DNA from 3 places in the Amnibacterium endophyticum genome. Region 2 is predicted to be linked to each of the others. Evidence: predicted binding sites of a transcription regulator. Region 2 holds the regulator's gene; each other region holds the start of a gene.
What was found. Region 2 encodes HrcA, which represses chaperone genes, less so after heat shock. Its sites were predicted from a motif close to TTNGCACTCGNNNNNNNCGAGTGCNAA; they were not measured.

Region 1 (9,885 bases), on a different contig from region 2:
TGGGCCGCCGCGGACCGCGTGCGGGACGAGCTGGCCGCCGCGGGCATCGCGCTCGAGGACGGCGCGGACGGGACGAGGTGGAGCATCGATGGCCGGTGATTCGAGACGGCGCAGCCCGAACCTGAAGGGCACCAAGGTCGGCAGCGGAGGCCGCGGGCGCAAGGCGCTGGAGGGGAAGGGCCCGACGCCGAAGGCGGAGGACCGCGAGTACCACGCCGCGCACAAGCGCAAGCGGGCCGCCGAGCGGCTCGCGGAGAAGCGCGGGCAGGGTGCGCCGCGGCAGGCGCCGCGGGCTCGGAAGGCGTCCGGCGACGAGATCGTGACGGGGCGCAACGCGGTGCTCGAGGCGCTGCGCGCGCGCATCCCCGCCACGACCCTCCACCTCGCCGCGCGCATGGAGGTGGACGACCGCGTCCGCGAGATCCTGTCGATCGCGAACCGGCGGGACCTGCCCGTGCTCGAGGTGATGCGGCCCGAGCTGGACCGGCTGACCGGCGGCGACCTGCTGCACCAGGGCGTCGCCCTGTCGGTGAAGCCGTACGAGTACGCGCACCCGTTCGACCTGCTGGAGGGTGCGACGCCGGCGCTCGTCGTCGCGCTCGACGGCGTGACCGACCCGCGCAACCTCGGCGCCATCATCCGCTCGGTCGGCGCGTTCGGCGGCAGCGGCGTCGTGCTGCCGCAACGGCGCTCCGCGGGCGTGACGGCCGCCGCCTGGCGGTCGTCGGCCGGGGCGGTCGCGCGGGTGCCGGTCGCGATGGCGTCGAACCTCGCGCAGACGGTCACCGCCTACAAGCAGCGGGGCGTCTTCGTGATCGGCCTCGACGGCGACGGCGACGTCGCCCTGCCGTCCTTCGAGCTGGCGGACCGGCCGCTGCTCGTGGTCGCGGGCAGCGAGGGCCAGGGGCTCTCCCGCCTGGTGCGCGAGCTGTGCGACCAGATCGTCTCCATCCCGATCGGCCGCGCCACCGAGTCGCTGAACGCGTCGGTCGCCACCTCGATCGCGCTCTACGCGATCGCCACGACCCGCGCCGCCTCCGAGTAGCCCCGCGGAGCCCGTCAGCAGGATCCCTGCCCTCGAGCAGGAGATCTGCCCGTCCGATCCACTGCTCGAGGGCAGGGGTCCTGCTGAAGGGCAGGCGGGGATCCTGCGGGGTGATCGCGGGATGGGGAGGAGTCCGCTCCTCCCCAGGTCATGAGCGGGCGGGATCCTGGATCCGAGGAGCAGATCCCGTCCGCCGGCCCTCCGGGCGGGCCAGGGTTCTCGGCATGGGCACGTTCTCGTTCTTCACGACCGCCGAGCTCCGAGCGCTCGGGGAGACGAAGCAGTCGATCCGGGCGTCCATCGAGTGCGGGGAGAGGTTCCGCGTCATCGACGGCTGGTACGGCACCTCGAGCACGCCGCAGGAGGCCGTGCTCGCCATGAGGATGGGAGGGCGGGTGGGCTGCGTGTCGGCGCTCCGGCTCCACGGGGCGTGGTGCCCGCCCGACAGCGGCCTCCACGTCTTCTTCCCGCCTTCGGCCTCCGGGCGCAGATCCGCCGGCAGGGATCAGGGCGTCGGGGTCGTCCGGCACTGGCACGGACGGCAGATGGCGGGCGGCTCGGCCTTCGCGGTCCCGCCCATCGATCTCGCGCTCCGCGACGCCCTCGAGTGCCAGCCGCCGCACATGCTCGTCGCCGTCCTCGACTCGTTGCTGCGCCGGCGGCTGATGTCGCGCAACCGGTTGGAGGCGCTCGTGCGGCGCGGCCCGGAGCGCAACCACCATCTCCTGACGCACCTCGATGCCCGAAGCGAGTCGGGGACCGAGTCGATCCTCCGGTACCGGCTCGCGGTGAGCGGCATCTCGACGTCGATCCAGGTGGTGCTGCGCAGCCGGGACCGCCTCGACCTGGAGATCGACGGCTGGCTCGCGATCGAGGCGGACGGGCGCGAGCACCACGCTCAGCAGGAGGCGTTCACTCGCGATCGCGCCCGGGTGGTCCGGGTCATGCGGGAGGGACGGATCGTCCTGCAGTTCTCCTACGCGGCGATCGTCTACCGCTGGCGGGAGGTGTTCGACGCGATCGTGGCGGTGATGGCGCAGCACGCGCCGGTCGCGCCGTGAGCGCCCTGCAGCAGGATCTCCGCCCTCCAGCAGGTGGGCTGACGGGCAGGGATCCTGCTGGAAGGCAGCGATCCTGCTGCAGGAGACGGGCGCCGGTCAGACGGTGGCGCGCCAGTCCTCCGGGCCGGCGCTGATCCGGGTCGGCACCGCGAGACCGCCGGTGACGGGCTCGAGGAGCGCGGCCTCGTCGCGGCGGTGCCGCAGGATCTCCTCGACGTAGGAGTTCAGCGCCTCGGCCAGCGGCACGTCCCGCGACTGGCGCTCCGACATGAACCAGCGGTGCTCGAGCACCTGGTGGAAGATCTCCGCGGACTCGAGCTTCCCCCGCAGCTCGCGGGGGATGGCGCGGATCACGGGCTCGAAGACGCCCGCGACCCACTCGTGCGCCGCCATCTCCTCGTCCAGGTGGCCCTTGCCGAAGGCGTGCCGCCACTGGTCGAGGTCGTTCAGCAGGCGCCGCGCCTGGTTCTCCTCCGCGTCCAGCCCGGTCAGGCGCAGCAGGCGCCGGGTGTGGTGCCCCGCGTCGACGACCTTCGGCTGGATGACGACCTCGCTGCCGTGCTCCGCGGTGCGGATCGACAGCTCCTCGATGTCGAACCCCAGCGTGTTCAGCCGGTCCACGCGCTGGTTGATCCGCCAGCGCTCGGCCGACGAGAAGGATTCGCGGCCCGTCAGCTCGTTCCAGAGCATCCGGTACTGGCTGACGATGCGCTCGGAGGTCACGAGGGGATCGAGGTCCTCGTCCACGTGCCCGCCCGCGGCCAGGTCCATCAGCTCGCCGGCGATGTTCACCCGGGCGACCTCGAGGTCGTTCTCCCGCTGCCCCTTCGACAGGCCGCCCTGGTACAGCTTGCCCGTCTCCGCGTCGACCAGGTACGCGGCGAAGGCGCCCGCGTCGCGCCGGAAGAGCGTGTTGGAGAGCGACACGTCGCCCCAGAAGAAGCCGATGACGTGCAGCCGCACGAGCAGCAGCGCGAGGGCGTCCGCCAGCCGGGTCGCGGTGTCCGGGCGCAGCATCTGCGAGAAGAGCGCGCGGTAGGGCAGCGAGAACCGGAGGTGCCGGGTGACGAGCGCGGTCTCCAGGGGCGCACCGTTCTCGTCGGTGCGTCCCTGGATGACCGCGAGCGGCTCGACGCACGGCACCTCGAGGCGCTGCAGCGTCCGGAGCATGTCGTACTCGCGCTGGGCGAGGTCGGCCGACGTCTCCTTGACCGCGATCACGTACCCCGAGAGGTTCGCGAAGCGCACGATGTGCCGCGAGATGCCCTTGGGCAGCGCCGCGATGTGCTCGCTCGTCCACTGCTCGAGGGGGAGCGACCACGGCAGATCCAGCAGAGCCGGATCCACCGTGGCCGCGGTGATGGAGAGGGACTCCCCGAAGGCGTCGCTCAAGCCGTGACGGCGGCGGACAGGCGCTCGCCGGACTCGACGTCGAACACGTGCGTGTGGTTCTGCGCCGGGTGCAGGTAGACGACGTCGCCGACCTCGGGGTGCTGACGGCCGTCGACCCGCGCCACGATGTCGATGCGGCGGCCGCTCATGTCCGCGTGGCCGTAGAGGTAGCCGTCCGCGCCGAGCTCCTCGACGAGGTCGACCGTCACGGGCAGGCCGTCGCTCTTGGACGTGCCGACCTCGAGGTCCTCGGGCCGCACGCCGACCGTGACCTGCTTGCCGCTCGAGGCGCTGATGACCTCGCGCGTGAGCGGGAGCGTGGTGCCGCCGAAGGCCACGCCCTCGTCGGTCAGGTCCGCCGGGAACAGGTTCATCGCCGGGCTGCCGATGAAGCCCGCGACGAAGACGTTCGCCGGGCGCTCGTACAGCTCGCGCGGCGAGCCGACCTGCTGCAGGATGCCGTCCTTCAGCACGCAGATGCGGTCGCCCATCGTGAGCGCCTCGGTCTGGTCGTGCGTGACGTACACGGTGGTGACGCCGAGGCGGCGCTGCAGCGAGGCGATCTGCGTGCGCGTCTGCACCCGCAGCTTCGCGTCGAGGTTCGACAGCGGCTCGTCCATCAGGAAGACCTGCGGCTGGCGGACGATCGCACGGCCCATCGCGACGCGCTGGCGCTGACCGCCCGAGAGGGCCTTCGGCTTGCGGGCCAGGTACGGCTCGAGGTCGAGCAGCTTCGCGGCCTCCTGGACGCGGGTGGCCCGCTCGTCCTTGTTGACGCCGGCGATCTTCAGGGCGAAGCCCATGTTCTCGGCGACGGTCATGTGCGGGTACAGCGCGTAGTTCTGGAAGACCATCGCGATGTCGCGGTCCTTCGGCGGGATGTCGGTCACGTCCTTGTCGCCGATGTAGATGTGGCCGTCGTTGACCTCCTCGAGGCCCGCGAGCATGCGCAGGGAGGTCGACTTGCCGCACCCGGAGGGGCCGACGAGCACGAGGAACTCGCCGTCCGCGATGTCGAGGTTGAGCGAGTCGACGGCGGCGCGGGTGCCGCCCGGGTAGAGCCGCGTCGCGTGGTCGTACGTCACGGTCGCCATTGCTGTTCTCCTTCACCGGCAGGTACGTGCCGGACGATCCGTAGTGAGGATGACCAGTCGGTCATGCCGGTGCACCGTCGCATCGGCGGATGGAGTATCCCACGTCGCCGCGCCGCCGGTCGAGCGTCTTGGGCGATCCTCAGGGCGCCGGGCACGCCGTCATCGACACGCCGATTACGCTGCATCGCCGTGTCGCCACCCGTCGGCGCACGTGGAGGGATGGGATGTCGAACGCCCCGAGGCAGTCGAAGAACGAGCGGCGCGACGCCGCGCGCGAGAAGGCGCGCCAGGAGCGGGTGCGGCAGCAGAAGCGGGAGAAGCGCAACCGCGCGGTCCTGCAGGTGTCGATCGGTGCGGTGATCATCGCGATCGTGGCCGTCGTCGCGGTCATCATCGTCAACTCCGTGCGGCCGCCGGGACCGGGTCCGGCGAACATGGCGAACGGCGGCATCACCCTCGAGGGGCCCCAGCTGACCGCCGTGCGGACGCCGGCCGCCGCCGCCAGCGCCACCCCGTCGCCGGAGGCGACCAGCAGCGACGGGAAGGTCCGCATCCAGATCTTCGAGGACTTCGCCTGCCCGTACTGCAAGCAGTTCGAGGACAGCAACGGGCCGCAGGTCGAGGAGCTCGTGAAGAGCGGCGCCGCGATCGTGCAGTACTACCCGGTGGCGATCCTCGACCGCCTCTACCCCGACAAGTACTCGACCCGCGCCGCGAACGCGGCTGCCGCGGTCGCCAACTGGTCGCCGAACGAGTGGGAGGCGTTCCACACGCGGCTGTACGCGATCCAGCCCGAGGAGGGCGTGGCCACGTCAGGGCCGTCGGACGACCAGATCATCGCGGTGGCGCGCCAGGTCGGCGTGAAGAACCTCGACCAGGTCAGCCAGGCCGTCAAGGACTCCCGGTTCGACGCCTGGGTGACCGCGAGGACGGCGGAGTTCACCGAGAAGCGCGGCGCGCTGCAGGGCGCCGCGCTGCCGCCCAGCTGGGGCGGCAGCACCCCGACGGTGCTCGTGAACGGGCAGTACTACACCGGTGCCCCTTCCGACACCGCCGCGTTCGGGGCCTTCGTCACCTCCGTGGGCGGGACGACCGGGGCCACTCCGACGCCCACCCCCACGCCCAGCGCCTCGAAGTGAGCCGGCGGCGGGGCGGCGCCGACGCGCCGCCCCGCCGTACGCTTGAGGCCACGCCGGGATAGCTCAGTCGGTAGAGCGCCGCCCTTGTAATGCGGATGTCGTCGGTTCGATTCCGACTCTCGGCTCCAGTGTTCATGGGCTTCGATCCGCGGGCGGATCGAAGCCTGTGCTGCTTCGCAGGCCCTGAGGCGGGCCTGCGCTTCGCAGCGCTGCGGTCGGGTCCGGTGGGCGGGCGGATCGAAGCCTGTGCTGCTCCGCAGGCCCTGAGGCGGGCGTGCGTCTCGCAGGGGCCGGAGACGGCGGAGGGCGCCTCGGCCTGAGCCGAGGCGCCCTTCGTGCGGATCAGTCCTGCTTCGCGTCGCCGTCGAACGCCAGCGAGACCGAGTTCATGCAGAAGCGGTCGCCGGTCGGCGTCTGCGGTGCGTCGTCGAACAGGTGGCCGAGGTGGCTGCCGCAGGTCGCGCACAGGACCTCCGTGCGGACCATGCCCCACGTCCGGTCCTGCTTCAGCTCGACGGCGTCGAAGCTGACCGGCTCGTAGAACGACGGCCAGCCCGAGCCGGAGTCGAACTTCGACGTCGAGGTGAACAGCGGCGCCGCGCACGCCTTGCAGCGGAACAGACCGGGCCGGTGCTCGTCGAGCAGCGCGCCCGACCAGGGCCGCTCGGTGGCGGCCTCGCGCAGCACCTTGAACTCGTTCGGGTCGAGGGCGGCTCGCCACTCGGAATCGGTCTTGGTGATCTCGTACGCCATCTGCGCTCTCCTCCGGGGCTCGAACGGGCACGGGCGGCGGGACACGACACGCCGCTTCCGTCGTCGGAGGATCCAGCGCTTCTAGCATCCCTCTTATTCCCCCGAACACGGGGGAGCGGACGTACGCGGAGAGGATCGGAAGCCAGATGGACGAACCCCGACCGCAGCCGTCCGAGGAGCCGGGCGCCGGGCCCGAGCTGTCGTCCCGGGACCTCGCCGTCCTCGCCTTCGAGCGCGCCTGGTGGCGCCGCGGAGGGCGCAAGGAGGAGGCGATCCGGGAGGAGTTCGGCATCTCGGCGGCCCGCTACTACCAGCGGCTCGGAGCGATCATCGAGACGCCCGCAGCCCTCCGGGAGGACCCCATGCTCGTGAAGCGCCTGCAGCGCCTCCGCGATGCTCGAACGGTACGGCGCGCCGATCTGCTGCGCCGGCACTCGAGCTGAGCGCCACCGGAGCCGTGCCGATCACCATCGGCGCGGGGAGCAGAGCAGGCCGGAGCCCCGCCGCCGCCAGCGCAGCCCGCCCGCGCGACCGCTTCGACGACGTGCCGGCGGATCTCGCCCGGGTCGGCGCGCACCGCGCACCGGTCCGTCGGCGCGGTCTGGCCACCTTCGGCTGGGCCGCGCTCGCGACGGGCGCGCTCGTCGCCGTCGGCGTGCTCGGGCTCGGATTCATCGAGGGCCGGGTGGGTGCGGCCGAGACGCCGCTGAACCCGGTGTCGGCCGCCGCAGCCGGGCCGGCTGCCACGGTCGACCCGGGCGCGAAGGTCGCGGTGCTGAACGCGACGACCACGACCGGCCTCGCGGCCTCCGCCTCCCGGGTGCTGCAGGGCGACCGGTGGAACGTGGTCTCGACCGCCAACGCCGACGTGCAGGACAGGACGACGTCGACCGTCTACTACGCGGAGGCCGATCAGCTCGGCGCTGCGAAGGGCCTCGCGAAGTCGCTCGGCATCGAGCGGACCGCGAAGACGGACCGCTTCGGCGCCCCCGGCTCGCAGCGGCTCACCGTGGTGCTCGGCAGCGACTGGAGCCCGAAGGGCTGATCCGCGGCCGCCGTGTTTCGCCGCCGTTACGAACGTGTTGAGATGCGTCGCCGATCGGCTCGACGGGCCGTCCGGGCCCTTCCGGCGCTGCTTTGATGGCGCGCATCGGGCCTCGCGCCCGCCCGCGCGATCGAGGAGCAGCACCGCATGACCAGCGGCACCGTCAAGTGGTTCAACGCCGAGAAGGGTTACGGGTTCATCACCCTGGACGGCGGGGCGCAGGACGTGTTCGTGCACTACAGCGCCATCGACATGACCGGCTACCGCTCGCTCGCCGAGGGGCAGCGGGTCGAGCTCGAGGTCGGGTCCGGGCAGAAGGGCCCGCAGGCGGAGGGCGTCCGCCCCGTCTGATCCCGAGGGGTCGTAGCGGGCCGCCGCGCGGCGCCGGGATGAGCGGCTGCGTGATCGCTGAGGGCTGAGCGCGCCGCAGGTCCGTCGGCTTGCAGTCGCCGGGGTCGACTGCCAGGATTGGTGATTGGCACTCGGTCCTGCCGAGTGCCAGGCGGCCGGTGAGGCGCCCGATCAGGGCACCCCCGCCGCCGGCTTCCATCCGTCACCGTCCAGGGAGGACGAGAACACCTATGGCGAAGATCATTGCCTTCGACGAGGAGGCCCGCCGCGGCCTCGAGCGCGGCCTGAACACCCTCGCCGACGCCGTGCGCGTCACGCTCGGCCCGCGCGGCCGCAACGTCGTGCTCGAGAAGAAGTGGGGCGCCCCCACGATCACGAACGACGGCGTCTCCATCGCCAAGGAGATCGAGCTCGAGGACCCCTACGAGAAGATCGGCGCCGAGCTGGTCAAGGAGGTCGCGAAGAAGACGGACGACGTCGCCGGTGACGGCACGACCACGTCCGTCGTGCTCGCCCAGGCGCTGGTGCGCGAGGGCCTCCGCAACGTCGCCGCCGGCGCCGACCCCATCAGCCTGAAGCGCGGTATCGACAAGGCCGTCGCGGCCGTGTCCCAGGAGCTGCTCGACGGCGCCAAGGAGGTCGAGACCAAGGAGGAGATCGCCGCGACCGCGAGCATCTCCGCCGGCGACCCGCAGATCGGCGAGATCATCGCCGAGGCGATCGACAAGGTCGGCAAGGAGGGCGTCGTCACCGTCGAGGAGTCGAACACCTTCGGCACCGAGCTCGAGCTGACCGAGGGCATGCGCTTCGACAAGGGCTTCCTGTCGCAGTACTTCGTCACCGACGCCGACCGTCAGGAGGCGGTGTTCGAGGACCCGTACATCCTGATCGTCAACAGCAAGGTCTCGAACATCAAGGACCTGCTGCCGATCGTCGACAAGGTGATCCAGACCGGCAAGCAGCTGCTGATCATCGCCGAGGACGTCGACGGCGAGGCGCTCGCGACCCTGATCGTCAACAAGATCCGCGGCATCTTCAAGTCCGTCGCCGTCAAGGCGCCGGGCTTCGGCGACCGCCGCAAGGCGCAGCTGCAGGACATCGCGATCCTGACCGGCGGCCAGGTCATCAGCGAGGAGGTCGGTCTCAAGCTCGAGAACGTCACCCTCGACCTGCTCGGCCAGGCCCGCAAGGTCGTCATCACCAAGGACGAGACCACCATCGTCGAGGGTGCGGGCGACGCCGAGCAGATCGCCGGCCGCGTGCAGCAGATCCGCAACGAGATCGACAACACCGACAGCGACTACGACCGCGAGAAGCTGCAGGAGCGTCTCGCCAAGCTCGCCGGCGGCGTCGCCGTCATCAAGGCGGGCGCGGCGACCGAGGTCGAGCTGAAGGAGCGCAAGCACCGCATCGAGGACGCCGTGCGCAACGCGAAGGCGGCCGTCGAGGAGGGCATCGTCGCCGGCGGCGGCGTGGCCCTGATCCAGGCCGGCAAGCGGGCGTTCGAGAAGCTCGAGGTCACGGGTGACGAGGCGACCGGCGCGAACATCGTCAAGGTCGCCGTCGAGGCGCCGCTCAAGCAGATCGCGCTGAACGCCGGTCTCGAGCCGGGCGTCGTCGCCGAGAAGGTGCGCGGCCTCGAGTCGGGTCACGGCCTGAACGCCGCGACCGGCGAGTACGTCGACATGCTGGCCGCCGGCATCAACGACCCGGTGAAGGTCACCCGCTCCGCGCTGCTGAACGCGGCGTCGATCGCGGGCCTGTTCCTCACCACCGAGGCCGTCGTCGCCGACAAGCCGGAGAAGTCCGCCGCCCCCGTGGGCGCGGACGCCGGTGCGGGCATGGACTTCTGATCCAGCGCTGAACCACGGCAGGGGCCGGGCACCTACGGGTGCCCGGCCCCTGCTGCGTCTGCGGGACATTTCGACCGCCTGCTGACCAGGCGGCCCACTGTGGTGCGGCGGGGACGCACACGGATGCGGCGCGGGGCCGGGACGCAGGGCAT
Region 2 (9,885 bases):
CGCCGCGAGCGCGGCGGGGCCCGCGGTCGAGGTGCGCAGCACGTGCGGGCCGAGGCGCGCGCGGGCCGCGCCCGCCGCGTCGAAGGCCGCGAGCTCCTCGGGGGCGATGCCGCCCTCCGGGCCGACGACGAGGGTCGCGTCGCCGGGCGGGAGGTCCGCGATCCGCACGGGCGCGCCCGGCTCGAGCACGACGAGCCCGGGCAGCGCCGCGACCTCGGCGGTCGAACGCAGCGGCAGGACCTCCGCGGCCCACGGGCGCATCGCCTGCTTGCCCGCCTCCCGAGCGATCGCCGCCCAGCGCTCCCGGCCCGACTCGACCTTCGCGCCGGTCCAGCGGCTCACGCTCCGCGTCGCCTGCCACGGGACGATCGCGGCGACGCCGAGCTCGACCGCGGCCTGCACCGCCTGCTCGTCGCGGCCGCCCTTCGCGAGCGCCTGCACCAGCGTGATCCTGGGGCTCGGCTCCGGCTCCTCGCGGAGGTCCAGCACGCGCAGCTCGACGCGGTCCCGGGCGACGGCGACCGCCTCCGCGTCCGCGGTGCGGCCGCGCCCGTCGCCCACGACGACCCGCTCCCCCGCGCGCAGGCGGGCGACCTGCGCCGCGTGCCGCGCCTCCTCGCCCGTCAGCTCCGCGTGCTCGGCGGAGAGCGCGGTCGCGAGGTAGAAGTGCGCCATCAGCGTGCGGGGGTGGTCTCGAGGCTCGCTGCGCTCGCACCTCGACCAGCGGAAAGGCTCGCTGCGCTCGCACCTCGACCAGCGCAGAGGCTCGCTGCGCTCGCACCTCGACCAGCGGCGCGGGAGCGGGCCCGCCCGGGATCCGGGGCGGACGGGAGCGCGGGGAGCATCAGACGCCGAGGAAGCGGTCGCGCAGCTTCGTGAAGAGGCCCTGCTGGAAGTGCGCGAACTGCGGCGGCTGCGCCTTGCGGCGGCCGGCGAACTGCCGGATCAGCTCGCGCTCCTTGTGGTCCAGCTTCGTCGGCGTCAGCACCTGCACGCCGACCTTCAGGTCGCCGCGCCCGCCGCCGCGCAGCCGGGTGATCCCGCGGCCCGCGATCGTCAGCACGTCGGCGCTCTGCACGCCGGGCCGCACCTCGAGGTCCACGGGCCCGTCGAGCGAGTCGAGCGTGATCGTGGTGCCGAGGATCGCGTCGCTCATCTGCACCTCCAGCGTCGCGAGCAGGTCGTCGCCCGCCCGGCTGAAGGTGTCGTGGTGCCGCACCTTGATCTCGAGGTACAGGTCGCCGGCCGGGCCGCCGGCCTGACCGATCTCGCCCTGGCCCGCCAGCTGCAGCCGGAGGCCGGTCTCGACGCCCGCGGGGATGTCGACGGCAACCGTCTTGCGCGCGCGCACCCGGCCCTGGCCGGCGCAGTTCGTGCACGGGTAGGGGATGACGGTGCCGTAGCCGCGGCAGACCGTGCAGGGGCTCGCCGTCATCACGTTGCCGAGCAGGGAGCGGACCGTGCGCTGGATCTGGCCCGACCCGTGGCAGATGTCGCAGGTGCGGACGGTGGTGCCGGGCTGGGTGCAGGCGCCGTCGCAGACGTCGCAGAGCACGGCGGTGTCGATCTCGAGGTCGCGGTGCACGCCGAAGACCACGTCCTGCAGGTCGATCTCGACGCGCAGCAGGGCGTCCTGGCCGCGCTCCTGCCGCGACTTCGGGCCAGCGGCGCGGCCGCCGCCCCCGCCGAAGAACGTCTCGAAGATGTCCCCGAAGCCGAACTGCTGGCCGCCGCCCGAGCCGCCGAGGTCGTACTCCTGGCGCTGCCGCGGGTCCGACAGCACGTCGTAGGCGTGCGTGACGTCCTTGAACCGCTCCGCCGCGTCGGCGCCGGGGTTCACGTCGGGGTGCAGCTGGCGCGCCAGCCGCCGGTAGGCCTTCTTGATGTCGTCGGCGGAGGCGTCGCGGGCGACGCCCAGCACCTCGTAGTGGTCAGCCACAGCGGTTCCTCCTCCCGCCTGCGCGGGACGTGCGGGGCCGCCTCGCGGCGGCGGGTCGGATCACTCCTCGCCGAGGAGTCTGGAGAGGTAGCGGGCGACGGCGCGGATCGCGCCGATGTTGCCCGAGTAGTCCATGCGGGTGGGCCCGAGCACCCCGATGCGGGCGAGCCCGCCGGCCTGGGAACGGTAGCCGCCCGCGAGGATCGACGCCTCCGCGAGGCCCTCGGAGGGGTTCTCGCGGCCGATCGAGACGGACACGCCCCGCCCGTCGAGCTCCATCTCGCGGAAGAGGCGCAGCAGCACCACCTGCTCCTCGATCGCCTCGAGGACGGGGAGGATGCTGCCCGGGAAGTCGCGCTCGGTGCGCGCGAGGTTGGCGGCGCCCGCCATGACGAGCCGGTCCTGCCGACGGTCGTCGACGGCCTCGGCGAGCGCGGCGCCGATCCGGTCGAGGACGCCCCGGCGCGCCGGCGGCAGCGCCTCGCCCACCGCCGCGAGCGCGGGCGGGACGTCCGCGATGAGCCGGCCCACCAGCGTGCCGTTGATCCGGGCGCGCAGGTCGGCGAGCGCCTCGTCGTCCAGCTGGTCCCGGTGCTCCGGCGCGAGCTCGACGACGCGCTGGTCCACGCGGCCGGAGTCCGTGATGAGCACGACGAGCAGGCGGGCCGATGACAGCAGCACGAGCTCGACGTGCCGGACGTAGGAGCGGGGCACGACCGGTACCTGCACCAGCGCGACCTGGTTCGTCAGCTGGGCGAGCACCCGGACGGTGCGGCCGAGCAGCTCGTCGAGGTCGACGCCGCCCTCGAGGAACGCCCGGATCGCGACCCGCTGCGCCGGGCTCAGGGCCCGCACCTCGGCGAGGTGGTCGACGAAGAGGCGGTAGCCCTTGTCGGTCGGCACGCGCCCGCTGGAGGTGTGCGGCGCAGCGATCAGGCCGTCCTCCTCGAGCGCCGCCATGTCGTTGCGGATCGTCGCGGCCGAGACGCCGAAGGCATGCCGATCCACGATGGTCTTCGAGCCCACCGGCTCGCGCGAGGCGACGTAGTCCTGCACGATCACGCGCAGCACCTCCAGCCCCCGCTCCGAGACCATCCCGCTCCCTCCGCTGGCACTCCCCGATCCTGACTGCCAATCGTACCGAAGGGGCTCCGGCCTCTGGCGCGACCGGTCCGCGGATCGCTACCCTGAGCGTCACCCGAAAGGACCGCCGAGCGCGACGAGGAGGGCACGATGTCGGCCCCGTCCCCTGCCAGGCCGCCGCTGTCCGACGCCGACGAACGCCTCTACGCCTCCCTCGCGCACTTCGGCAACATCGTCGGCTTCCTGCCGTCGCTGCTGGTCCTCGTGATCCTCGGCGGCCGCGGCGCCTTCGTGCGCAGCGAGTCGCGGGAGGCGCTGAACTTCTCGCTCACGGCGCTGATCGCCTGGGTCGGGCTCGCGATCCTCGGGCAGATCCTCGATCTCGTCGGCCGCGCGCTGCCCGTCGCCGTCGCCCTCGTGCCCGACCTGCTCGGCTTCCTCGTCGGCCTCGCCCAGCTCGCCGTCTGGGTCGTGGTCGTCGTGCTCTCGATCATCGCCGGGCTGCGCGTGCAGCACGGCGGCGGCTACCGCTATCCCATCGCCCTGCGCCTCGTGCGCTGAACCGGAAGAGGACCACACCCATGTCGTACGAGCAGTCCACGGCGCAGCCGCTGACGCCCGAAAACGAGCGGCTCTACTCGACGCTCATCCACGTGGGCGGCATCGTGATCGGCGTGATCTCGCCGATCATCGGCTACCTGCTGCTGAAGGACCGCGGCGTCTTCGTGCGCGACAACGCGCGGAACGCCCTGAACTTCCAGATCACGATCACGATCGCCGCGGTCGTCGCGTACATCCTGACGGCCATCTCGTTCGGCATCCTGTTCTTCCTGCCGCTCGCGGTCGCGGTCGTGAACGTGGTGTTCTCGATCATCGCCGCGGTCGCCGCGAACCGGGGCGAGGTGTACCGCTACCCGCTCACCATCGCGTTCGTGAAGTAGCGGCACGCGCCGCGAGGCGCCCGACCAGGAGGAGACCCCCGTGACCGATCCAGCACCCGCGGCGCAGCCGCTGACGCCCGAGAACGAGCGGCTGTGGGCGGTCATGTCCCACGTCTCCGCGCTCGTCGGGATCGTGGTCGGCGTCGGCACGATCGGCTGGCTCGGCCCGCTGATCATCTTCCTCGTCTTCAAGGACCGCAGCCCCTTCGTCCGGCAGCAGGCGGCGACCACCCTGAACTTCCAGATCACGATGGCGATCGCGAGCGTGATCGCCATCGCGCTCTGGATCGTGCTGGTCGGCTTCCTGCTGACCGCGGCGATCTACGTCGTGACCATCGTGTTCTCGATCATCGCGGCGGTCTCCGCGAACAAGGGGCGGCCGTACACCTACCCCCTGTCGTTCCCGATGATCCGCTGACGCGGGAGGAGCACCCTCAGGCGACGGGCAGCAGCCGGCGCACCACCGCGTCGGCCAGCAGGCGCCCGGGCCGCGTCAGCACGACCCGTCCCGCGAACGCCGCCGCGGGGTCGACGAGCCCGTCGGCGATCAGCCCCGCCACCTGCCGGCGCCCCTCGGGCGCGAGGCGGGACACGGGGAGCCCGTCGACCAGGCGGGTCTCGAGCAGCACCCGCTCCACGTCCCGCACGTCGGGGGCGAGCGTCTCGCGCCCCGCCGCCGGCGACCGCCCGGCGACGAGCCGCTGCGCGTACGCCGCGGGGTGCTTCACGTTCCACCAGCGGACGCCGCCCACGTGGCTGTGGGCGCCCGGGCCGACGCCCCACCAGTCCTCGCCGGTCCAGTAGGCGAGGTTGTGCCGCGAGCGGTGCGCGTCGCTGCGCGCCCAGTTGCTCACCTCGTACCAGCGCAGGCCCGCCTCGCCGAAGCGCTCGTCCGCGAGGTCGTACATGTCGGCCTGCAGGTCGTCGTCGGGCTCCGGCACCTCGCCGGACCGGATGCGGCGGGCGAGCGCGGTGCCGTCCTCCACGATCAGCGCGTAGGCCGACACGTGGTCGGGCTCGAGCGCGAGCACCGCGTCGAGGCTCGTGCGCCAGTCGGCCAGCGACTCCCCCGGCGTCCCGTAGATGAGGTCGAGGCTGACCTGCAGGCCCGCCTCCCTCGCCCACCCCACGACCTGCGGCACCCGTTCCGGGTCGTGGGTGCGGTCGAGCGTGCGGAGCACGTGCGGGACGGCGGACTGCACGCCGAAGGAGACGCGGGTGAAGCCGGCGTCGGCGAGCAGCCTGAGGCCGGCGGCGTCGATCGAGTCGGGATTCGCCTCCGTCGTCACCTCGGCGCCGTCGGCGAGCCCGAAGCGGTCGCGGACGGCGCCGAGCATCCGGGCGAGGTCGTGGGCGGGCAGCAGGGTCGGGGTGCCGCCGCCGAAGAACACCGTGCTCGCGGGGCGCTCCGGCAGCCCGCTGCCCGCGAGGACCCGCTGCGCGAAGGCCAGCTCCGCCTCGGCGCGGCCCGCGAAGTCCTCGCGGCGCTCCCCGCGCAGCTCGCCGGCCGTGTACGTGTTGAAGTCGCAGTAGCCGCAGCGGACGCGGCAGAAGGGCACGTGCAGGTAGACGCCGAAGCGGCGGTCCGGGGCGCCGTCCCGCGCCGATGCCGGCAGCAGGCCGTCCTCGGGCGCCGGGTCGGCGATCGGCAGGGCGCTGGGCATGACGACCCCATCGTCCCAGCCCGGGAGGATGGACGCGTGCGCATCGTGCTCTGGGACGTCGACGGGACCCTGCTGTACAACTCGGCGAAGGCCGGGACCTTCTACCACGACGCGATCCGGCAGGTCGCGGGCGTCGGACCGGCGCCGGGCGAGCCGCACGCGGTGGAGCACGGGAAGACCGACGCCGGGATCGTGCTCGAGCGCCTGACGCGGTGGGGCGGCGACCCCGCCTACCGCGAGGCGGTCTCCCGCCGGCTCGACGAGCTGTCGGACGCCTACCTCACCGACGCCGCGCGCCGCACCGCCACGGCCGGCGTCGACGACGCGCTGCACGCCGTCGCGGGCGCCGGGTGGACGAACGGCCTGCTCACCGGCAACTCCCGCCATCGCGCGCAGGTCAAGCTGCAGGGCGCGGGCGTCGACGTCGACGCCTTCGACTGGGACCGCTCGTTCTTCGGCGACCGGACCCCGGTGCGCTCGGACCTCACCGCGACGGCGCGGGACGCGCTCGACGGCGCCGCGGCGGTGATCCTCGGCGACACCCCGGCCGACGGTGCGGCGGCCGACGCGGTCGGCTTCCCGTTCATCGCGGTCGCGACCGGCGCGTACGACCAGGAGGCGCTGCGGGCCACGTCCGCGGTGCTCGTGATCCCCGACCTCGTCGAGGGCCTCCCCGCCCTCCTCGAGACGCTGACGGCGCTCTGACCGGTTCCGTTTTGAAGGTGATCCGGCTGCGCCGGATCACCTTCAAAGCGGAACGGCGAGGGCCTCGAGGTAGCGGGTCGTGTACCGCGCCTGGAACGTGCGGCCGACGAGCGGCGCCAGCGAGTACGGGAAGGCGGGCCGGGACAGCGCGCGCAGCTCGAGGACGCAGCGGCCGCGCTCGCGGCGGACGACGAACGACTCCTCGCCGACCTCCGGGTGCCCGCGCAGCGTGCCGTAGACGAAGCCGATCGCGTCCGGCCCGTCGAGCACCCGCACCACGCGCACGGGCGCCGCGACCTCGAGGCGGACCGCACCGAGCCGCAGCAGCGGGATCGCGACCCGCGCCTCCAGCCCCTCCTCGACCCGCCTCGCGTCCCGGCTGGACGGGTCGCGCACGGCGATGCCGCTGCGCCGCTGCACGGCCCAGTCGAGCACCGCGGCGCCCTGCCGTTCGAAGACCTCCGCCGGGCCGACGTCCGCGGTGCGCCGCAGCGCGCGGAACCCGACCGGCACCGCGTCGGTGAGCACCGCTCCGGTCGCGAAGCGGTACGTCGGCGTCATGCCGCGTTGGAGGGGTGCAGCGCGCGCACGATCCGCTCGTCCAGGCGCTTCAGCCGCGTCGCGGTGAGCCGTGCGGCCGGGCTGAAGCGGCCGCCGGAGGAGGCCCAGACGGTGCGCAGCACGGTCCAGACGGCGTCGTCGTCGGCGTGCTCGACCTGCAGGTACTGCTCCATGCAGGCCGCGTGACCGGGCATCGAGCCGAACGCGAAGCCCGTGCGGCCGGGCTCCTCCACCACGGTCACGACCTTGACCGGCCCGGCCCAGGCCGCGGCGTCCGCGGAGGTGATGGTCGCCGTCATCCCGGGGGTCACCCACGGCGTGCCGTCGTCGAGGAAGCGCGGCGCGTCGGTGCGGCTCGCGTCGTCCGCGCGCACGTCCTCCACGCCGAACCCGGCCGCGCGGAGCGCGCCCCAGGTCATCAGCGAGCGCACCGCGGTCTCGAAGCGGTGCGCGCCGCTGCCGAGGCGGTGCCGCTGCTCCGCCGCCGCGAAGCCGGCCGGCGGGTAGGCGACGACGTCCGGCGAGACGCTCGCGCCGAGCGCGGTGTAGTTGAGGCCGGGCACCGCCTGCGCGGCGGTGGACCGGCGCGCAGGGCCCTGCGCGCTCACTTCTTGGCAACCTCGGTGTCCCCGGAGAGCGCCGCGATGAACGCCTCCTGGGGCACGTCGACCCGTCCGATCGTCTTCATCCGCTTCTTGCCCTCCTTCTGCTTCTCGAGCAGCTTGCGCTTGCGGGTGATGTCACCGCCGTAGCACTTCGCCAGCACGTCCTTCCGCATCGCGCGGATCGACTCGCGGGCGATGATCCGGGCGCCGATCGCGGCCTGGATCGGCACCTCGAACTGCTGGCGCGGGATCAGCTTCTTCAGCCGCTCCGTCATCAGCACGCCGTAGGCGTACGCCTTGTCGCGGTGCACGATCGCGCTGAACGCGTCGACCCGCTCCCCCTGCAGCAGGATGTCGACCTTCACGAGGTCGGCGGTCTGCTCCCCCACCGGCTCGTAGTCGAGGCTCGCGTAGCCGGCGGTGCGGCTCTTCAGGTTGTCGAAGAAGTCGAACACGATCTCGCCGAGCGGCATCGTGTACGTGATCTCCACGCGGTCCTCGGACAGGTACTCCATCCCCTGCAACGATCCCCGACGGCTCTGGCACAGCTCCATCACCACGCCGACGTAGTCCTTCGGCGTGAGGATCGCCGCCTTCACGACCGGCTCCCGCACCTCGGCGACCTTGCCGACCGGGTACTCGGACGGGTTCGTGACCGTGACCTGCTTGCCGTCGTCGGTCGCCACCTCGTAGACCACGCTCGGGGCGGTGGCGATGAGGTCGAGCCCGAACTCGCGCTCCAGGCGCTCGGTCACGATCTCGAGGTGCAGCAGGCCGAGGAAGCCGCAGCGGAAGCCGAAGCCCAGCGCGACCGAGGTCTCCGGCTCGTAGACGAGCGCCGCGTCCGACAGCTTCAGCTTGTCGAGCGCCTCGCGCAGCTCGGGGTAGTCGGAGGCGTCGATCGGGTAGAGGCCGCTGAAGACCATCGGCTTCGGCTCGGTGTACCCGGCGAGCGGCTCGGCCGCCGGCTTCACCGCCGTGGTGACCGTGTCGCCGACCTTCGACTGGCGCACGTCCTTCACGCCGGTGATCAGGTAGCCGACCTCGCCGACCCCGAGGCCCTTCGTCGGCACGGGCTCCGGCGAGGAGACGCCGATCTCGAGGACGTCGTGGGCGGCGCGCGTCGACATCATCTGGATCCGCTCGCGAGGGTTCAGCTTCCCGTCGACCATGCGCACGTACGTGATGACGCCGCGGTAGGCGTCGTACACCGAGTCGAAGATCGCCGCGCGCGCGGGCGCCGCGGGGTCGCCGGTGGGCGGCGGGATGCGCTGCACGACGCGGTCGAGCAGCGCCTCGACGCCCATGCCGGTCTTGCCGCTGACGCGGAGCACGTCGGCCGGGTCGCCGCCGATCAGGTTCGCGAGCTCCTCGGCGTACTTCTCCGGGTCGGCCGCGGGCAGGTCGATCTTGTTCAGCACCGGCACGATCTCGAGGTCGTTCTCGAGCGCCAGGTACAGGTTCGCGAGCGTCTGCGCCTCGATGCCCTGGGCGGCGTCGACCAGCAGGATCGCGCCCTCGCAGGCGGCGAGCGATCGGGACACCTCGTACGTGAAGTCGACGTGGCCGGGCGTGTCGATCATGTTCAGCGCGTACGCGTCGCCGCCCACCTGCCACGGCATGCGGACCGCCTGGCTCTTGATCGTGATGCCGCGCTCGCGCTCGATGTCCATCCGGTCGAGGTACTGCGCCCGCGCGTCGCGGTCCGACAGCACGCCCGTGATCCCCAGCATCCGGTCCGCCAGCGTCGACTTGCCGTGGTCGATGTGGGCGATGATGCAGAAGTTGCGGATGCGAGCCGGGTCCGTCGCGGCGGGCTCGAGAGGCGTCTGGGCACGGGGCATGGCGCCGACAGTCTCCCATCGAAGACGCCGCGGGTAGCGTCGGACGCGTGCCGACCCCCGACTTCGTCCTGCAGCTGCGCGAGCGAGTGGGGAACGCGCCCCTCTGGCTGACCGGCACGACCGCGGTCGTGCTCCGCGGGGAGGAGGTGCTGCTGGTGAAGCGCGCCGACAGCGGCGACTGGTCGCCCGTCGCGGGCATCGTCGAGCCGGGCGAGCACACCGCCGACACCGCCGAGCGCGAGGTGTGGGAGGAGGCGCGGGTGCGGGCCGTGGTCGAGCGGCTGGCCGCCGTCGGGGTCACGGAGGAGTACGAGTACCCGAACGGCGACCGCACCCGGTACACCGACCACACCTACCGCCTCCGCTGGGTGTCGGGCGAGCCCGAGGTCGGCGACGACGAGTCGACCGCCGTCGGCTGGTTCCGCCTCGACGACCTGCCGCCGATGCCGGAGCGGTACGCGCAGCGCATCGCCCGCGCGCTCGAGGACCGCGCCGACACGATCCTCGTCCGCGGCCCCGAGGCCTGACGCGCTTTCATCTTGT
Region 3 (9,885 bases), on a different contig from region 2:
TCCTCGTTCAGCGGACCGATGCCCGAGTAGCCCTGGAACCAGATGTTCTTGGTCCCGCCCTTCAGCAGGTCGAGGCAGTCCTTGTAGGTCTTGCAGACCTTGCCGTTCTCGGAACCGGTGACCGGCAGGATGTTCTCCTGGATCGTGGCCGGGTCGGAGGAACCGCCCCGCTGGGCGGCGAGCGCCATGATCATCGTGGCGTCGTAGGACTCGGCGCCGTACCCGAAGGCCGTGATCGGCTTCGCGTTCGGCTCGTTCTTCTTGTACCAGCCGGTCAGCAGGTTCTTCAGGTCCTCGGAGGGGTTCGCGCCCTGCGTGGCGCCCTTCGCACCCGTCAGGTCGGGCTGGCTGGAGGTGTCCTTGCCGTTCGCGTCCTTCGAGTAGTCGTTCAGGTTGCCGTCCACGAAGTAGGCGTTCTTGAAGTCGAAGTTCGCGGAGGCCAGCGCCGGGAGGATCTGGTACGTCTGCGCGAAGGCGATGATGACGAGCGAGTCGGGGTTCGTCGCGAGGGCGTCGGAGACGATGCCGCTGAAGTTGGTCTCGGTCGACGGGAACTCCTGGCCCTTGCCCTTGGCGCCGTAGACGACCGAGCCGCCGGCCTCCTCGATCGCCTTCTGCGTCGCGTCGCGGAGGTTGGTGCCGTACGCGTCGTTGAAGACGAGGATCGCGGTCTTGCTGTGGCCGTCGGTGACGATCTGCTGGCCGAGCGCGTTGCCCTCGACCGTGTTGTTCGGCGCGTCGCGGAAGTACCACTTCGAGGCGCCCGACAGCTCGTCCGCGGTGTTCGCCGGGGAGAACATCACGGTGCTCTGCGCCTCGACGGTCGGCAGCACGTTCAGCGTGACGCTGGACGACTCCGCACCGAGGATCGCCGACACGTTCGCGGCGAGCAGCTTCTTGACGTTGTTGAGCCCGATGGTCGGGTTGTCGGTGTCGCTCGAGTCGACGCCGAGGACGCAGGGGGCCTCGCCGTTCACCCCGCCGGCGGCGGCGATCTCGGACAGCGCCTGGCCGGAGCCGGCCACGGCGGCCGGGCCGAGGAAGGCGAGCGAGCCGGTCAGCGGCAGGAAGGTGCCGAGCTTGAAGGTCGTCTTCTCGTCCTCGTTGCCCGTGCAGGTCGCAACGGCCGGGAGCGCCTCGGCGCTGGTGGACGCCGAGGAGGACGCGCCGGTGGACGGAGCGGCGCTGTTGCCGCTCTGGGAGGTGCCGGAGCAGGCGGCGAGACTGATCGCGGCCGTGGCGCCGATGGCGAGGGCGGCGAGGCGGCGGCCCTGACGCAGGTGTCCAAGCATTCGGATCCTTCAGTTCTGTCGTGTGATGGCAGACGCGCCCTGGGGAGCACGGTGCGGCAACCGTAGGGATGCCGTGTTCCAAGCATGTTTCCAGAATGGGCGGATACGGCCCATCGTTAGCAATCCGTGACCCTCGAAGCAGGGGTCACGCGATCGGGACGGGCGCCGCCCTGCGGCGGAGTCCGCCGTGCAGGAGGGTCTCGCCGACGAGCAGCACCAGTGCCGTCCAGACCAGTGCGAAGCCGGCCCAGCGCCCGGGCGACATCGGCTCGTGCAGCAGGAACACGCCGGTCGCGAACTGCAGGATCGGCGCCAGGTACTGCAGGAAGCCGGCGACGGACAGCGGCAGCCGTCGCGTCGACGACGCGAACAGCAGGAGGGGCACCGCGGTCCCGACGCCCGCGGAGGCCAGCATGAGGCTCGGGTACCACCCCGCCGTCCCGAACGCGAGCCCGGAGCCGAGGCCCAGGACGAGCAGCTGCACGACCGCCACCGGCGCGAGCCAGACCGTCTCGAGCGTCAGCCCGGACAGCGGGTCGACGCGGGCGCCGGCCCGCTTCTTCACGAGGCCGTAGAGCCCGAACGAGAAGGCGAGGCCGAGCGAGATCAGCGGCGGCGTGCCGCCTTCGACGCCGAGCACCACGACGGCGATCGCGCTGACGGCGACCGCGGCCCACTGCCCGGGGCGCAGCCGCTCCCGCAGCACCACGACGCCGAGCAGCACGGTGACGATCGGGTTGATGAAGTAGCCGAGGGCCGCCTCCACGACGTGCCCGGTGGTGGTGGCGCCGACGTAGATGGTCCAGTTGATGTAGACGAGCGCACCGGCGAGCCCGAAGAGCAGCGCCGCTCGCCGGTCGTGCAGCACCGCGCGGAGGCGCTGCCAGGATCGCGTCGCGACGATCAGCAGCGCGCAGAAGACGAGGGAGAAGAGGATGCGCCAGCCGACGATCTCGAACGGGCCGGCGGGGCGCATCTGCAGGAAGTAGACGGGCATCGCGCCCCAGAGGGCGTAGGCGCCGATCCCGTAGGCGAGACCGGCTCGTCGCGAGCTGGTCTCGTCGGGCACCGGACGACGCTACTGCTGCGGGACGACGCCGGCCGTCCGCCGGCGCGCGCCGTCGTCATCGGGCGACGCGGACCGGCGGGAACGCGAGAAGGGGCCCGCGCCGTCGGCGCGAGCCCCTTCCTGCTGATGCGTCGTCAGCGGACGACGACCGCCAGCACGTCGCGGGCGGAGAGGACCAGGTAGTCCTCGCCCGAGACCTTGACCTCGGTGCCGCCGTACTTGGAGTAGATGACGCGGTCGCCGACGGCGACGTCGAGCGGCACGCGGTTGCCGTTGTCGTCGATGCGGCCGGGGCCCACGGCCACGACCTCGCCCTCCTGGGGCTTCTCCTTCGCGGTGTCCGGGATGACCAGGCCCGAGGCCGTGGTCTGCTCGGCGTCGACCTGGCTGATGACGATGCGGTCCTCGAGCGGCTTGATGGAGACCGGCACGGTCCACCTCTGCTTTCCGTGTATGGCGTGAACGTTCGTCGGCGCCCGGCTGGAGGCCGTTCGCCGGTCAGCGATCCTACGCACCCCGCCTGGCACTCGTCCAACCCGAGTGCCAGGTACGGTGACGGCCGTGGAGCAGGCGGAGGCGGACCTCCTGATGAGCCCGCGGGGAGCCGCCGCGCTCGAGGCCGAGGCCGCGCTGCCGGGGACGCCCGATCCGTTCGCCCGCTCCGCGGCGCTGCGCCGGGCGGGCTTCTCGGCCGGCGAGACCGCCGCCCTGCTCACGCAGGCCGACCTGCGTCGGCGGGCCGCCGGGCGGCTCGGCCCGGATGCGGCGCGACTGCTGCTGACCCGGGCCGGGCTCGAGCAGGCGACCCGCCGCGAGGTCGCGGCGGAGCACGCGGCACGGGTGCGGGCCGCCGGCTTCGACGACGTCGTCGACCTGGGCTGCGGGATCGGGGGCGACGCGCTCGCCTTCGCGGCCGCGGGCCTCGCGGTGCGGGCCGTGGAGCGGGACCCGGTCACCGCTGCGCTCGCCCGGCACAACCTCGCCCCGTTCCCGGGCGCCCGCGTCGAGGTCGGCGAGGCCGAGACGACGGAGGCGGCGGACGGCGCCGCGGTCTGGCTCGACCCGGCGCGACGCACCGCCGGGCACTCCGACACCCGTCGCCTGCGCCCGGACGACTGGTCCCCGTCCCTCGACTTCGTCGCCGGGCTCCTCAGCGAGCGGGCCGCCGGGGTCAAGCTGGCGCCGGGCCTCGACCACGAGCTGATCCCGCCGGGCGTGGAGGCGCAGTGGGTGTCGAGCGGGCGCGAGGTCGCCGAGCTGGTGCTCTGGTCCGGCGGTCTCGCGCGGCCCGGCACCGGTCGCGCCGCGCTCGTGCTCGGCCGTGCCGGCGCCGCGGAGCTGACCGGGCCGGGTCCCGCGGTCGACGTGCCGCCGGGGCCGCTCGGCGGGGTCGTCGCGGAGCCCGACGGCGCGGTGATCCGGTCGGGCCTGCTCGGCGACCTGGCGCGGGCCACGGGCTCGCACCCGGTCGGGCCCGGCATCGCCTACCTGACCGGCGATGCGATCGAGGCGTCGCCGTTCCTCGACCGCTTCGCCGTGGAGGCGGTGCTCCCCCTCGACCCGCGCCTCATCGCCCGCGAGCTGCGGGCGCGCGGGATCGGGCGGCTCGAGGTCAAGAAGCGCGGCGTGGACCTCGAGCCGGCCGCGTTCCGGCGCCGGCTCGGCCTCAAGGGCGACGGCGAGGCGGTGCTCATCGCGACGCGGACGATCAAGCGCCGCGTCGCGCTGCTGTGCCGCCGCCTCCGCTGAGCCGATGCCCGGGGGCGCGGTCAGGGGCTGGTCGAGAATCCGGAGTTGTTGACCGCGACCGCGAGTGCGACGAACCCGACGAACAGCAGCACGTAGCCGATCGTGAAGACGTAGCCGAGGATCGTGCCGGCGAGCGCGAGGCCGCGGCCCTGCTCCCCCGTGCGCTTGATCTGGCTGAGGGCGATGTGGCCGCAGATGATGCCGCCGGGCGCGACCACGAACGCGAGGACGAGCGCGATGATCGCGAGCACGTTCGTGCGCCCCTGGGTGGACGGCGCCCCGGTGTAGGGGGTCGAGCTCGGGGGCGTGGGCTGGTAGTCGCTCATGGCTTCCTCACGTGGGGACGGTCCGTCATGGTCCCAGCGCACGGAGCGGGGTGTCAACGGACCGAGGGGCCGTGTCCAGCGCGATCCGCGCCCGGTCCCGGGCGGAGCGCCGGCGTCAGACCTGGACGACCGGGACGGGCAGGGTCGAGTCGACGCCGAAGCCGAGGGGGCTCGGCGCGACGCCCGCGGCGACGAGCCGGGCGCCGAGGCCCGCGATCATGGCCCCGTTGTCGGTGCACAGCGAGAAGGGCGGGATGCGGAGCGCCACGCCGGCCGCCGCGCACCGCTGAACGGCGACGTCGCGGAGCCGGCGGTTCGCCACCACGCCGCCGCCCAGCAGCAGCCGCGGCACCCCCGTCTCGGCGCAGGCGTCGAGCGCCTTCGTCACGAGGACGTCGACGACCGCCTCGCGGAAGCCCGCCGCGACGTCGGCGACGCGCAGGTCGTCGCCCGCCGCCTCCACGTGCCGCGCGACCGCGGTCTTCAGTCCGGAGAAGGAGAAGTCGAAGCGGTGCCGCTGCCGGTCCTTGCCGCTCGAGAGCCCGCGAGGGAAGCGGATCGCGGCCGGGTCGCCGTCGGCGGCCGCCGCGTCGATCGAGGGGCCGCCCGGGTAGGGCAGGCCGAGCAGGCGGGCGGTCTTGTCGAACGCCTCCCCCGCCGCGTCGTCGAGGGTCTCGCCGAGGGGCTCGACGTCGGTCAGCAGGTCGCGGACCAGCAGCAGGGAGGTGTGGCCGCCGGAGACGAGCAGCGCCACGGTCGGGAGCTCCTCCGGCTGCGGCTCCGCGCCGCGGGCGTGCAGCAGGTCGGCGGTCACGTGGCCGACGAGGTGGTTCACGCCGTGCAGCGGCAGCCCGGTCGCGGCCGCGAGCCCCTTGGCCGCGCCGACGCCCACCATCAGCGCGCCGGCGAGCCCGGGCCCGGCGGTCACCGCGATCGCGTCGAGGTCGCCGAGCCCGACGCCCGCCTCCGCGAGCGCCGCGTCGAGCGTGGGGCGGAGCGCCTCGAGGTGCGCCCGGGCGGCGATCTCGGGCACGACGCCGCCGTAGCGGGCCTGCTCCGCCATCGAGCTCGCGATGGTGTTCGCGAGCACCTCGCGGCCCCGCACGATCCCGACGCCCGTCTCGTCGCAGGAGGTCTCGATGCCGAGGACCAGCGGCGCGGCGCTCATGCGGCGGCCGCCAGGTCGAGGCGCATCACGATCGCGTCGACGCCGTCCGGCTGGTAATACCGGGGACGCCGGCCGACGGCCCGGAAGCCGCGCGACTCGTAGAGGCGCTGCGCGACCGGGTTGTCGGCGCGGACCTCGAGGAAGAGGCGTCGCGCGCGGCGCTCCCGCGCCGTCGTGATCATCCGCTCGAGCAGCGCCGCGCCGGTGCCCTCGCGGCGGGCCCCCTCCGCGACGGCGATCGTGAGCACGTCGGCGTCGCCGCTGCCGGCGGGCGCGAGGACCGCGCAGTAGCCGACGACGCCGCGCGCGTCCTCGGCGACCGAGGCGTGGCCCGAGGCGAGCGCCTCCCGCATCATCGCCTCGCTCCAGGCGTCGGTCGGGAAGCTCGCGCGCTCGATCGCCATCACCGCCGGCAGGTCCGCCTCCGTCGCGGCCCGGATCGCGGCGCTCACGAGCCGACCCGCTTCGGCGTCGAGAGCGTCACGTCCGGGCTCCGGAGGTAGCGGGCCTCCGCGGGCTCCAGCGGGACGTCGGCGGTACGGCGCAGCGCGGCGATCCGGCCGAGCAGCGCGGCGTCCACCGCGCCCTCGGCCCGTGGCAGGGCCTCGGGCACCACGTCCGCGCCGACCGCGGGCTCCCCGGCCCGGCGAGGGAGCGCCGCGCCGTCCAGCTCGCGGTAGACCGTCGCGAAGCGCTCGCGCCGCTTCGCGACCGCGACGACCACGAGCGGCAGCCCGGTGCCCGCTTCGAGCGCCGCGAGCGCGAGCGCGTCGTGGCTGAGGACCGGCAGCTCCGGCACCCCGAGCGCGAGCGCCGCGGCGCGCGCGGCGGCCATGCCGACGCGCAGCCCCGTGTACGGCCCGGGCCCGACGCCGACCGCGACGCCGGTGATCGCGGCGCGGTCGAGGCCGTGCAGCACCTCGGCGAGCAGCGGTCCGATGGACTCGGCGTGGCCCCTGGGGTCGTCGCTCGACGCCGCCCGGACGACGGAGCCGTCCTCCTCGACCACGGCGACGGAGGTCGCACCAGAGGTGTCGACCGCCAGCAGCACGCCCGCAAGCCTACGAGCGCGCGAGCCGACCACCTCCCGCTGGTCGAGGTACGACGGAGGAGCCCGAGACCGAGGCTCCCGCGAGCGTGGCCCGCTTCAGGCCCCGAGGAGCACGCCGGCGGCCCAGCGCGGACCCGTCGGCTCCAGCTCGACCCGCCGCGTGTCGTCGTCCGCGCGCGCGATGCGGACCTCGAGCACGGAGTCGGCCATGCCGTCGACCATCCCCGCGCCCCACTCCACGACGACCACCGAGGCCTCCAGGTCGAGGTCGAGGTCGTCCAGCTCCGCCGGCGACGACAGCCGGTAGGCGTCGACGTGCACGAGCGGCGGCCCGCCGACGAGCGAGGGATGGGTGCGCGCCAGCACGAACGTCGGGCTGCTGACGGGCCCGCGGACGCCGAGACCCTCCCCGAGGCCCGTCGCCAGCGTCGTCTTCCCCGCGCCGAGCGGCCCGGTCAGCACGAGGAGGTCGCCGGCGCGCAGCAGGCCGCCGAGGCGCACGCCCAGCGCGTGCATCGCCTCGGCGTCGGGCACCTCGAGCCGCTCGGTCACACCGGCACCCGCCGGACGCGGGCGCCGATCCGCGTCACGATCTCGTAGTCGATGGTGTCCGCCCACCGCGCCCACTCGGCCGCGGACGGCGCCCCCGTCCGAGGATCGCCGAGCAGCACGACCTCCTGGCCGACCTCGATCGCGTCGTCGCCGACGTCGACGAGGAACTGGTCCATCGCGATCCGACCGCGGACCGGCCGCCGGCGCCCGCCGAGCAGCACCTCGGCCCGGTTCGACGCGGCCCGGGGCACGCCGTCCGCGTAGCCCATCGGCACGAGCGCGAGCGTCGTGGGGCGCTCCGCGCGCCAGACGTGGTCGTACGAGACCCCCGCGCCGGCCGCGACCCGCCGGACCGCCGCGACCTCGGTCACGAGGGTCATCGCCGGCACCAGACCGAGCGGGGCGCTCTCGCCGAGCCCGTCCGGCGCCAGCCCGTAGATCCCGATGCCGCAGCGCACCATCGTGAGCCCGGTCTGCGGCCGCCCGAGGGCGGCTGCGGTGCTCGAGAGGTGGACCAGCGCGGGGTCGAGCCCCGCGTCACGGGCCGCGCGGACGCCGTCGGCGAACCGCCGCTCCGCCCGCGCGTCCTCCTCGGCCGACGTGTTGGCGAGGTGGCTGAAGACCCCGCGGACCCGGATCCGGCCCGCCCGCTCCAGCTCGGCCGCGCGCGTGCAGGCCGCCGCCCAGGCCTCCGGCGCGAACCCGTTGCGGGACAGCCCCGTGTCGAGCTTCAGCTGCACGACCGCACCGGGCGCCGTCGCGGCGACCCGCTCCAGCTGCCGCTCGTTCGACACCCCGAGGTCGATCCCGGCCGCGGCGACGGGGCCGAAGTCGGCGTCGGCGTGCAGGATCCAGGCGAGCAGCGGCGCGTCGATCCCCGCGGCCCGCAGCGCGAGGGCCTCGTCCGGATCCGCGATCCCGAGCCAGGTGGCGCCGCCGTCGAGCGCCGCCCGCGCGGCGATCTCCGCGCCGTGCCCGTAGCCGTCGGCCTTCACGACCGCCATGAGGTCCGGCGTGCCCGCCACCTCGCGCAGGTGCCGCACGTTCGCCGCGATCGCGGCCCGGCTCACCCGCGCCTCGCGCACCGGCGCCGCCGACCCGTGTCCGCGCCCGGGTCCGCGCCCGGGCCGGGCGACGCTCACGGCCCCTCGAGCACCACGAAGGCGCTCGCGATGCCCGCGTCGTGGCTGAGCGACAGGTGCGTCGACGTCACGCCGATGAGGGCGAGCCGGCGCGCCACCTCGCCGCTCGTGACGAGCACGGGCCGGCGCGACGGGTCGCTCTTGACGACCATGTCGTGCCAGGTGAACCCCGTGGAGTCGCCCGACGCCTTGATCAGCGCCTCCTTCGCCGCGAAGCGAGCGGCCAGCGACGACAGCGGCAGGTCGCGCTCCGACCGGGCGAAGAGCCGGTCCTTGAGCGGAGGCGTGCGCTCGAGCGACCGGCCGAACCGGGCGATGTCGACCACGTCGACCCCGATGCCGAGGATCATCCGCCGCACCGCTGCATGCGCACCTACTCGACCGTGACGGACTTCGCGAGGTTGCGGGGCTGGTCGACGTCGAGGCCCTTCGCCGCCGCCAGCTCCATCGCGAACTGCTGCAGCGGCGCGACGGCGAGCAGCGGCTCGAACATCGGCCCCGCGAGCGGGATGCGCAGCACCTCGTCCGCGAACGGCAGCACCGCCACGTCCCCGGCCTCCGCCACCGCGAGCACGTAGGCGCCGCGGGCGCGGATCTCCTGGATGTTCGAGACGACCTTCGGGTGGAGGCTGTTCGAGTCCCGCGGGCTCGGCACGACGACGAAGACGCGCTGTCCCGGCTCGATCAGGGCGATCGGACCGTGCTTCAGCTCGCCGGCCGCGAAGCCCTCGGCGTGGATGTAGGCGAGCTCCTTCAGCTTCAGCGCGCCCTCGAGCGCGACCGGGTAGCCGACGTGGCGGCCGAGGAACAGGACGCTGCGGGTGTCCGACATCTGCCGGGCCATCTCGCGCACCTCCCCGCCCTGCGCGAGGACCTCCTGCAGCTTGGCGGGCAGCGCCTGCAGCTCCGCCACGAGCCCGCGGGAGTCCGCGTCGGAGAGCGCGCCGCGCACCCGCCCGAGGTGCAGCCCGAAGAGGTACAGCGCCACGACCTGCGCCGTGAACGCCTTCGTCGAGGCGACGGCGACCTCCGGCCCGGCGCGCGTGTAGAGCACGGCGTCGGACTCGCGGGCGATCGTCGCGCCCTGCGTGTTGCAGATCGACAGCGTCCGCGCCCCGCGCTCCCGCGCGTACTTGACCGCCATCAGCGTGTCCATCGTCTCCCCGGACTGGCTGATCGACGCCACCAGGGTGTGCTCCGACAGCACCGGGTCGCGGTAGCGGAACTCGTGCGCGAGCTCCACCTCCACCGGCACGCCCGCCCACTTCTCGATCGCGTACTTGCCGAGCAGGCCCGAGTACGCGGCCGTGCCGGCGCCGAGCAGCACGATCCGGTCGACGCCGCGCAGGACGTCGTCCGGGAACCCGCCCTCGATCTCGTCCAGCACCACGAGCCCGTCGTGGACGCGGCCGAGCAGGGTCGCCTCCAGCGCCTCGGGCTCCTCGCTGATCTCCTTCGCCATGAACGAGGACCAGCCGCCCTTGTCGGCCGCCGAGGCATCCCAGGCGACCTCGTACTCCTCGCCCTCGACCGGCT

Region 1: groL (chaperonin GroEL) is a predicted target of HrcA. The motif match lies at 8,005-8,031, and genes of this name have one in related genera.
Region 3: groES (co-chaperone GroES) is a predicted target of HrcA. The motif match lies at 2,882-2,908, and genes of this name have one in related genera.

The regions. Positions count from the first base shown of each region.
Region 1 covers NZ_JBHUEA010000009.1:50,068-59,952, forward strand. Annotated here, with positions in the region: gene cysS (cysteine--tRNA ligase) at 1-99, shown strand, start outside; gene rlmB (23S rRNA (guanosine(2251)-2'-O)-methyltransferase RlmB) at 89-1,045, shown strand; gene ACFSBI_RS07525 (hypothetical protein) at 1,270-2,106, shown strand; gene ACFSBI_RS07530 (DUF4032 domain-containing protein) at 2,203-3,498, opposite strand; gene ACFSBI_RS07535 (ABC transporter ATP-binding protein) at 3,495-4,592, opposite strand; gene ACFSBI_RS07540 (DsbA family protein) at 4,817-5,731, shown strand; tRNA gene ACFSBI_RS07545 (tRNA-Thr) at 5,784-5,859, shown strand; gene msrB (peptide-methionine (R)-S-oxide reductase MsrB) at 6,074-6,484, opposite strand; gene ACFSBI_RS07555 (DUF3263 domain-containing protein) at 6,631-6,927, shown strand; gene ACFSBI_RS07560 (LytR C-terminal domain-containing protein) at 6,942-7,529, shown strand; gene ACFSBI_RS07565 (cold-shock protein) at 7,677-7,880, shown strand; gene groL (chaperonin GroEL) at 8,111-9,733, shown strand.
Region 2 covers NZ_JBHUEA010000017.1:41,953-51,837, forward strand. Annotated here, with positions in the region: gene ACFSBI_RS11500 (16S rRNA (uracil(1498)-N(3))-methyltransferase) at 1-675, opposite strand, end outside; gene dnaJ (molecular chaperone DnaJ) at 845-1,939, opposite strand; gene hrcA (heat-inducible transcriptional repressor HrcA) at 2,000-3,034, opposite strand; gene ACFSBI_RS11515 (DUF4870 domain-containing protein) at 3,173-3,583, shown strand; gene ACFSBI_RS11520 (DUF4870 domain-containing protein) at 3,604-3,963, shown strand; gene ACFSBI_RS11525 (DUF4870 domain-containing protein) at 4,004-4,381, shown strand; gene hemW (radical SAM family heme chaperone HemW) at 4,398-5,627, opposite strand; gene ACFSBI_RS11535 (HAD family hydrolase) at 5,664-6,332, shown strand; gene ACFSBI_RS11540 (DUF1990 family protein) at 6,375-6,893, opposite strand; gene ACFSBI_RS11545 (DUF1990 family protein) at 6,890-7,501, opposite strand; gene lepA (translation elongation factor 4) at 7,498-9,342, opposite strand; gene ACFSBI_RS11555 (NUDIX hydrolase) at 9,390-9,869, shown strand.
Region 3 covers NZ_JBHUEA010000007.1:44,742-54,626, forward strand. Annotated here, with positions in the region: gene ACFSBI_RS06060 (ABC transporter substrate-binding protein) at 1-1,292, opposite strand, end outside; gene rarD (EamA family transporter RarD) at 1,438-2,361, opposite strand; gene groES (co-chaperone GroES) at 2,496-2,792, opposite strand; gene ACFSBI_RS06075 (THUMP-like domain-containing protein) at 2,923-4,110, shown strand; gene ACFSBI_RS06080 (DUF4190 domain-containing protein) at 4,131-4,436, opposite strand; gene tsaD (tRNA (adenosine(37)-N6)-threonylcarbamoyltransferase complex transferase subunit TsaD) at 4,552-5,604, opposite strand; gene rimI (ribosomal protein S18-alanine N-acetyltransferase) at 5,601-6,056, opposite strand; gene tsaB (tRNA (adenosine(37)-N6)-threonylcarbamoyltransferase complex dimerization subunit type 1 TsaB) at 6,053-6,655, opposite strand; gene tsaE (tRNA (adenosine(37)-N6)-threonylcarbamoyltransferase complex ATPase subunit type 1 TsaE) at 6,752-7,171, opposite strand; gene alr (alanine racemase) at 7,204-8,292, opposite strand; gene ACFSBI_RS06110 (holo-ACP synthase) at 8,346-8,699, opposite strand; gene glmS (glutamine--fructose-6-phosphate transaminase (isomerizing)) at 8,723-9,885, opposite strand, start outside.